DNA from 2 places in the Streptomyces sp. NPDC058812 genome. Region 1 is predicted to be linked to the other one. Evidence: riboswitches for the same ligand, from Rfam matches in the RefSeq annotation. Region 1 holds a riboswitch; the other holds the start of a gene.
What was found. A riboswitch is a leader RNA that binds a small molecule or an ion and turns the genes downstream of it on or off. The one in region 1 is predicted to bind ZMP and ZTP.

Region 1 (3,937 bases):
ACGCCGGGCTTGTGCTCTCGGTCGAAGCGGATCACGGTGTCGGTGTCCGTGACGGCGCTCTTCACCTTCTTCGCCGTGGCCTTCGGCTCGTCGAGCAGGTTGATCAGACCCTTGGGGGTGGCCGCCGACTTGCTCATCTTGGCGGTCGGGTCCTGAAGGTCGTAGATCTTCGCCGTCTCCTTGAGGATGTACGCGGAAGGGACGGTGAAGGCCTCGCCGAAGCGGCCGTTGAAGCGCTCGGCCAGGTCGCGGGTCAGCTCGATGTGCTGGCGCTGGTCCTCGCCGACCGGCACCTCGTTCGCCTGGTAGAGCAGGATGTCCGCGACCTGGAGGACCGGGTACGTGAACAGGCCGACGGAGGCGCGGTCGGCGCCCTGCTTCGCGGACTTGTCCTTGAACTGGGTCATGCGGCTCGCCTCGCCGAAGCCGGTGAGGCAGTTCATGATCCAGGCGAGCTGGGCGTGCTCGGGGACGTGGCTCTGGACGAAGAGCGTGCAGCGGTCCGGGTCGAGTCCGGCGGCCAGCAGCTGGGCCGCGGCGAGCCGGGTGTTGGCGCGCAGCTCCTTCGGGTCCTGCGGGACCGTGATCGCGTGCAGGTCGACGACCATGTAGAACGCGTCGTGGGACTCCTGGAGGGCCACCCACTGGCGGACGGCGCCGAGGTAGTTGCCGAGGTGGAACGAGCCTGCGGTGGGCTGGATTCCGGAGAGCACACGAGGTCGGTCATTCGCCATGCGCACCATTCTCTCAGAGAGCTCGGGTGGTGCTGTCGCGGGGAACTGCGGGACCGCTGTGGGTGGTCGCGCAGTTCCCCGCGCCCCTTACGGAGCGCTTCAGCCCAGGTCGATCTCCGGATAGAGCGGGAAGCCCGCCACCAGGTCCGTCGCGCGGTGGGAGATCTCGTCCGCGATCTTGGCGTCGAGGACGTGCGCGGCCTTCGAGGGGGCGCCCGACTTGGTGGTGCCCGCCTCGGTGGTGGTGAGGACGCGGTCGATGAGGCCGGCCACCTCGTCCATCTCCGCCGTGCCCAGGCCGCGGGTGGTGAGCGCCGGGGTGCCGATGCGGATGCCGGAGGTGTACCAGGCGCCGTTGGGGTCGGCCGGGATGGCGTTGCGGTTGGTGACGATGCCGGAGTCGAGGAGGGCGGCCTCGGCCTGGCGGCCGGTGAGGCCGTAGGAGGACGCCACGTCGATCAGGTTCAGGTGGTTGTCCGTGCCGCCGGTGACCAGGGTGGCGCCGCGCCGCATCAGGCCCTCGGCGAGGGCTCGCGAGTTGTCGACGATGCGCTGGGCGTAGTCCTGGAACGCGGGCTGCCGGGCCTCGGCGAGGGCGACGGCCTTGGCGGCCATGACGTGCGGGAGCGGGCCGCCGAGGACCATCGGGCAGCCGCGGTCGACCTGGTCCTTGAGGGAGTCGTCGCACAGGACCATGCCGCCGCGCGGGCCGCGCAGCGACTTGTGGGTGGTCGTCGTGACGATCTGGGCGTGCGGGACCGGGTCGAAGTCGCCGGTGAGCACCTTGCCCGCGACAAGACCCGCGAAGTGCGCCATGTCGACCATGAGGGTCGCGCCGACCTCGTCGGCGATCTCGCGCATGATCCGGAAGTTCACCAGGCGGGGGTAGGCGGAGTAACCGGCGACGATGATCAGCGGCTTGAACTCGCGGGCCGAGGCGCGCAGGGCCTCGTAGTCGATGAGGCCGGTCGCCGGGTCGGTGCCGTAGGAGCGCTGGTCGAACATCTTGCCGGAGATGTTCGGACGGAAGCCGTGGGTGAGGTGGCCGCCGGCGTCCAGGGACATGCCGAGCATGCGCTGGTTGCCGAAGGCGCGGCGCAGCTCGGCCCAGTCGGCGTCGGTCAGGTCGTTGACCTGGCGGACGCCGGTCTTCTCCAGGAAGGGCACCTCGACGCGGGCGCCGAGGACGGCCCAGAAGGCGACGAGGTTGGCGTCGATGCCGGAGTGCGGCTGAACGTAGGCGTGGCGGGCGCCGAACAGCTCGCGCGCGTGCTCGGCGGCGAGGGACTCGACGGTGTCGACGTTGCGGCAGCCGGCGTAGAAGCGGCGGCCGATGGTGCCCTCGGCGTACTTGTCGCTGAACCAGTTGCCCATGGTCAGGAGCGTGGCCGGGGAGGCGTAGTTCTCCGAGGCGATCAGCTTGAGCATCTCGCGCTGGTCGGCGACCTCCTGGCCGATGGCGTCGGCGACGCGGGGCTCGACGGTGCGGATGACGTCGAGCGCGGCGCGGTAGGCGGTGGACTCGGGGGTGAGATCTGCGGGCATGGGGACCTCCGGACGGTGCGGTCGGCGTTCGGGTCGGCCCAGGCGCACGGCGCTCGTCTTCTTCGGACCGCTCCCCGATGGTTGTCCATCCCAGCGCGCCAGTCACGGCCCACGCGCAGCCTACCGGGCGGCACGGAGTGCCGGGCCCCGGCGTCCACCATGCGAGCGACGGTCCTCAGAGGATCACGTGGGGCAGGAAGCGGGCGTACTCGTCCGTCACCAGGCCCGACGACTCGCGGATGCCCAGGCCCGCGGACTCGTTCTCCACGACCCACGCGCCCAGGACGACGCGGTTGCCGTCGAAGTCGGGCAGGGGGGCCAGTTCCTGGTAGCAGCAGAGGTCGGTGCGCGGGGGCGCTTTTGTGCCGGGGCGGTGGATGGTGACGCCGGCGCCCTCGCGGCCCAGGAGGGGCTTGGCGACGTAGCCGGTGGTGTGGGCCAGCTCGCGGGGGCCGTCCAGGTAGGCGGGGAGGAGGTTGGGGTGGTCCGGGTACAGCTCCCAGAGGATCGCCAGCAGTGCCTTGTTGCTGAGCAGCATCTTCCAGGCGGGCTCGATCCAGAGGGTGGTGCCGGTGCCGCCGCCGTTGTCGAGGGTGTCCAGGACGTGGTCGGCGAAGCGGTCGGTGGTGAGCCACTCCCAGGGATAGAGCTTGAAGATGCTGCGGATGAAGCGGAGCTTGCCGTCGACGAAGCGGCCGGACAGGCGGTCCCAGCCGATCTCCTCCATGGAGATCCACTCGGTCTCCAGGCCGGCCTGCTCGGCGGTCTCCTTGAGGTAGGCGACCGTCATGAGGTCCTCGCCCAGCTCGTCGGCCTCGGAGTTCGCGAAGTACAGCGGGCTGCCGGGCGGGAGGAGGGCGGCCTGCTTCTTCCAGGCGTCGATGAGGCGCTCGTGGAGGCTGTTCCACTGGTCGGCGCCGGGGAAGCTCTCCTCCATCCAGAACCACTGCGGGGACGCGGCCTCGACGAGGGAGGTCGGGGTGTCCGCGTTGTACTCCAGGAGCTTGGCGGGCCCCGTGCCGTCGTAACGCAGGTCGAAGCGGGCGTAGACGGAGGGGAGTTCGGCACGGCGGTGCCAGGCCTCGGTGACCGCCCGGACCACCCGCGGGTCGGTCATGCCGAGGTCGGCGAAGCGGCCGGCGGTGACGATGTGCTCGGCCGCCGCCAGGCACATGCGGTGGAGTTCCTCGACGACCTCCTCCAGCGCCTCGACCTCCGGGAGGGAGAAGACGTAGTAGGCGCTCTCGTCCCAGTAGGGGCGCAGGGAGTCGTCGGGGTAGCGGGTCAGGGGGTAGATGCACCCCTGTTCCTCCACCGTCTGCTGCCAGCCCGGGCGCGGCTCGGTGGTGCGGCGTTCCACGGCCGGCCTCAGCCGCCGCCGCTGCCGGAGCCGGAGCAGCCGAAGCCGCCGCGGTCGACGGCCTCGTCGCGGCTGAAGGTGCCGTAGTCGGCCCAGCCGTTGCTGACGTCCGCGTCGTAGTACCAGTCGGCGTCGGACACCTTGGACGAGCCGGGCTTCTTCTTGCCGCCCTTGCCACCCTTGCCGTACGAACCGCCGGACGAGCCCGACTTGCAGTTCTTGTCGGCGACGACCTTGTAGCCGTTGATGTAGTCGTAGCTGTCGCGGTCCACGCAGCGGCGGTCGGGGTCCGATCCGC
Region 2 (3,937 bases), on a different contig from region 1:
CTTCGACCTGGTCCACACCCGCCTGGTCCTCATGAACGTCCCCCACACCGACCAGGTCCTCGACGAAATCGTCGCCCTGACCAAGCCCGGCGGCACCGTGGCCGTGCAGGACGTCGACTGGCTGACCCGGATCTGCGAGCCGCCCCACCCCTCCTGGGACCGCCTCGTCACGGCGATCGCGGAACTCTGGCGCCGCAACGGCATGGACGTCATGCTGGGCCGCCGACTGCCCGGCATGCTGCGCCGACGAGGACTCCAGGACGTCCAGGTCCGGGCGTCAACGCATGTCTTCCAGCACACCGACCCGTACCAGACCCTGCTCGTCGACCGAGCCCAGCTGTGCCGGTCGGCCCTTACCGAGCACGGCCTCATCACCGACCCCGAACTGGACGACCACATCGAAGCACTCTCCCGGCACCTCGACGATCCCGGCACCCTGGTCGTACACGCCACACTCTTCCAAGCATGGGGAACACGGCCCACCAACGCATGACGCCCGGTCACTTACCGGGCCATCCGCTATTTGTGCAGAGCCCATGCTGTTGGAACTCACCCGCCTGTCCGTTTCCATTGAGGTCAGTGGTACTGGATTCCGAGCTGGTTTGCGGCGGCGTCCGCGGTTTGTGCGAGCAGGACGGCGATGGTCATCGGCCTGGCGCCGCCAGGTACCGGAGTGATCAGACGGGCGCGGGTGAGGGCGGTGTCGAAGTCCACGTCGCCGACGTTGCCCGGGTTGTGTCCGGCATCGATACCGTTGCTTCCTTGGCAGGCAGGAGCATCCCCACCGGTTTGCCGAGGATGACGCTGCGGCCCACCACGACAGCGTGCTTGCCGGCGAGGTCGACGTCGTATGCCTCAGCAGCCGCTGGATCCCGCCCGGCGTGCAGGACACGAAGCCCGGCAGGCCAAAGCTCATCGCGGCGCAGGAGTGCATCGTGACCCCGTCGACATCCTTCTACGGGGCGATGGCCGCACCCCCGGATCGGCGGACAGGCCGGCGAGGGTGCCGATCAGCTCGGCAGTCGTGGTGGTGGCAGGCAGACCGTTGAGCCGGGACTGGATACCTGCCTTTGCGCACCTCGCCCGCTTCATACGGACGTACGTGACCGACGCGAGGTCCTCTCCCACCAATACGGTGGCCGGACAAGGGGCAAGGCCCGTGCTCTGTGAAATCTCCGCTGCCTTGACGCAGCCTCTTCGACGACGCGCTTGGCAAGGCTGGTGCCGTCCATGAGCTGGACCGTCTGAGTCGCGGACGCGATCGTCCTCCGGGCGTTGCTGACCACTCGCCCAGGTGCACGGCAACGACGTCTCGTCAGACCGCTCCCCGGTGGTGCTCCACCTCGGCGCCAGTCACGGCCCGCACCGCACTGTAGTCGACCAGCTGCTCCCACAGCGCGGCACCCTCATTCCTGACGCGCCCACGCCCCGTTGGACGTTCACCGACCACCCCGCCCCCGTTCCCATCCAGCTCGGAGGCACTTTGACGAGTCACCTACCCCTCTTCACTCGTGAGAGAGTCTTGTGCTGTGGCCGTTGGACAGAAGCAGGCAGTGACCGATTTGCCGTGAGGGCAGGGACGGGTTCCCCAGTCGTCGGACAGGGCGTCGACGAGGAGCATGCCCCGTCCGCCGAGGCGGTCGCCGCTCGGCGGGCGCGGCGTGGGCAGGGCAGCGGCGTCGTCATGCACGGTGATGTGCAGGCAGCAGCCGTCCCAGGTCACCACGAGCCGGGCCGCGGAGTGCGCGTGGACATGGGCGTTCGTGACCAGTTCGGACACGGTCAGCAGGACGTCTTCTACCGTCTGCGGGAGGCTGTGTGTCCAGCCGAGGGCCTGAAGATGCTCGCGCGTCCAATCGCGTGCCTCCTTCGGGCCGGTGTTCATCGGCAGCGAGCGCGCCCACCCCACTGCCCGCAATGACGACTCCTCCATCACTGTGCCTCCTTACCGGCCCGGCCCCGCCCTGACATCGATGCCCCCGTGTACGCATGGTTGCGGCCCGCCGCGCTGGAGCCCGGAACGGCGGCTTGCCGTAATGCCTCTCATGGACCTCCCTGCCCACGCCGCGGCGCCTACCGTCAGACGGGAAGGCGATCCGTTGGCCAGCAGCTCAAGTGCTGGTGAGCATGCCTTCGCGCAGGCGTGCCAGAAGACGGGAGATGAGGCGGGAGACGTGCATCTGCGAGCAGCCGAGGCGTTCGCCGATCTCCTTCTGGGTGAGTTCGTCGACGAACCGCCAGTGGATGATCTGCCGGTCGCGCTCGTCCAGCTCGGCGATCATCGGGGCGAGGGCGTGGAAGTCTTCGACCAGTTCGAGAGCTCCGTCGTCGGCGCCGATGAAGTCCGCCAGCGCCGACTCGCTGTCCTCGCTGCCGTTGATGGCCGCGTCCAGGGAGGCGGAGTTGTAGCCGTTGGCCGCCAGGCGGGCCTCGACGACCTCGTCCTCCGGCAGACTCATCAGCTCGGACAGTTCCTTGGTGGTGGGGTTGCGGCCCAGTCGGCTGCGCAGCTCCTCGGTGGCCCGGGCCAGCTGGACACGGGCCTCCTGAAGCCGCCGGGGCACGTGCACGGCCCACGAGGTGTCACGGAAGAACCGCTTGATCTCGCCGACAATGTACGGCACGGCGAAGGAGGTGAACTCGACCTCGCGGGTCAGCTCGAACCGGTCGATGGCCTTGATCAGGCCGATCATGCCGACCTGGACGATGTCCTCCATCTCCTCCGGTCCACGGCTGCGGAACCGGCCGGCCGCGAAGCGGACCAGGGACATGTTCATCTCGATCAGCGTGTTGCGCGCGTAACTGTAGTCGGGGGTCCCCTCCTCCAGTATCGCGAGCTGGTCGAAGAACAGCTTCGACAACTCCCGCGCGTCCCTGGGCGCCACCTTCGACGGATCCGCGATCTCGGGTATCGCGGTGGCGCGCTCGGCGGTCTGCACGGTCGTCGTCATGATCTTCCCTCCCGGTCGACCGACCCCAGTGATCGCCGGCTCACGAACCGGCGATGCAGCGTCTACCCCGCCCCCGGCCGGGCATGCAATCCACTAACCGGCATCAGGTCGAACCGTGGAGCTAAGGGTGTTCCCGGTGAGTGTCCAACCGCGTGCTCGGCGAACGCCCGACAGATGCGCGACAGGCGCTGTCGTCGGTGATGCCGGGCGGCCGGTCGCCGTGCCTTGCGGGCCGCGGTGTCCCAGCCCTTCCAGTAGCGAGCGCAGTCGGCTCGGCGGCGATCACGGCAGTGCGGGGCGCGGGTCTTGATCTCGCGGGCGGTACGAAGTGCTTCTTCGAGGAGGCCGGGTGGCCGGCCGACGGGCCGCATTAGACTCCGCGGCTGGAAGGAGTGTCCTTCTGCCCGTGCTGTGCCAACCGGTCGGCAGGTGGCTGGCGGATGATGAAGGAGTCCGAGCGTGGATGCCCCGCATGCGGTGGGCGGACCCGGCCCGGCGGTGCCCGGAAGGGGCGCGTTGGAGGTGAGCTTGTTGCCCGGCCGTCCCGGGATACGAGCCAGCGGTGAGATCAGCGTGGTCACGCGCCCCTCCTGGGAGGAGGCCCTGGCCGAACTGGCCCAGCGGCACGCGGGAGTGTCGTATGTGGAGCTGTCGGATGTGGCGTTCGTCGACGTGGCCGGGGTGACGGCGCTCGCCGTCACGGCCTTGAACCTGCCCGAGGGGCGGGTGGTGGTGGAGCATCCGCCGCCGCAGCTGCCGCGGGTGCTGGAGATGTTCTGGCCGGGCCAGCGCCGGATCGAGGTGGCGCCGCGATGAGCACGGTGACCACCAACGGGGCGTTCGCGCATCCTGCCCTGTTCTACCGCACCGAACAGGAGTACACGCAGCAGACGGTGGCGTTCCTGCAGGAGGGCCTGGCGAATGGCGAGCCGATGGCCGTCGCGGTGCCCGGCCCCAACCTGGACCTGATCAAGAATGGGCTGGGC

Region 2: another riboswitch for ZMP and ZTP. It lies ahead of ACFW48_RS18750 (tetrahydrofolate dehydrogenase/cyclohydrolase catalytic domain-containing protein); the one in region 1 lies ahead of ACFW48_RS09660 (glycine hydroxymethyltransferase).

Annotation. Positions count from the first base shown of each region.
Region 1 covers NZ_JBHYOB010000004.1:26,653-30,589, forward strand. Annotated here, with positions in the region: gene trpS (tryptophan--tRNA ligase) at 1-734, opposite strand, end outside; gene ACFW48_RS09660 (glycine hydroxymethyltransferase) at 834-2,279, opposite strand; ZMP/ZTP riboswitch at 2,309-2,395, opposite strand; gene ACFW48_RS09665 (glutathionylspermidine synthase family protein) at 2,455-3,639, opposite strand; gene ACFW48_RS09670 (hypothetical protein) at 3,648-3,937, opposite strand, start outside.
Region 2 covers NZ_JBHYOB010000008.1:186,245-190,181, forward strand. Annotated here, with positions in the region: gene ACFW48_RS18745 (methyltransferase domain-containing protein) at 1-493, shown strand, start outside; partial or broken gene ACFW48_RS18750 (tetrahydrofolate dehydrogenase/cyclohydrolase catalytic domain-containing protein) at 577-1,232, opposite strand; ZMP/ZTP riboswitch at 1,282-1,367, opposite strand; gene ACFW48_RS18755 (ATP-binding protein) at 1,496-1,933, opposite strand; gene ACFW48_RS18760 (RNA polymerase sigma factor SigF) at 2,112-2,951, opposite strand; gene ACFW48_RS18765 (STAS domain-containing protein) at 3,411-3,767, shown strand; gene ACFW48_RS18770 (anti-sigma factor RsbA family regulatory protein) at 3,764-3,937, shown strand, end outside.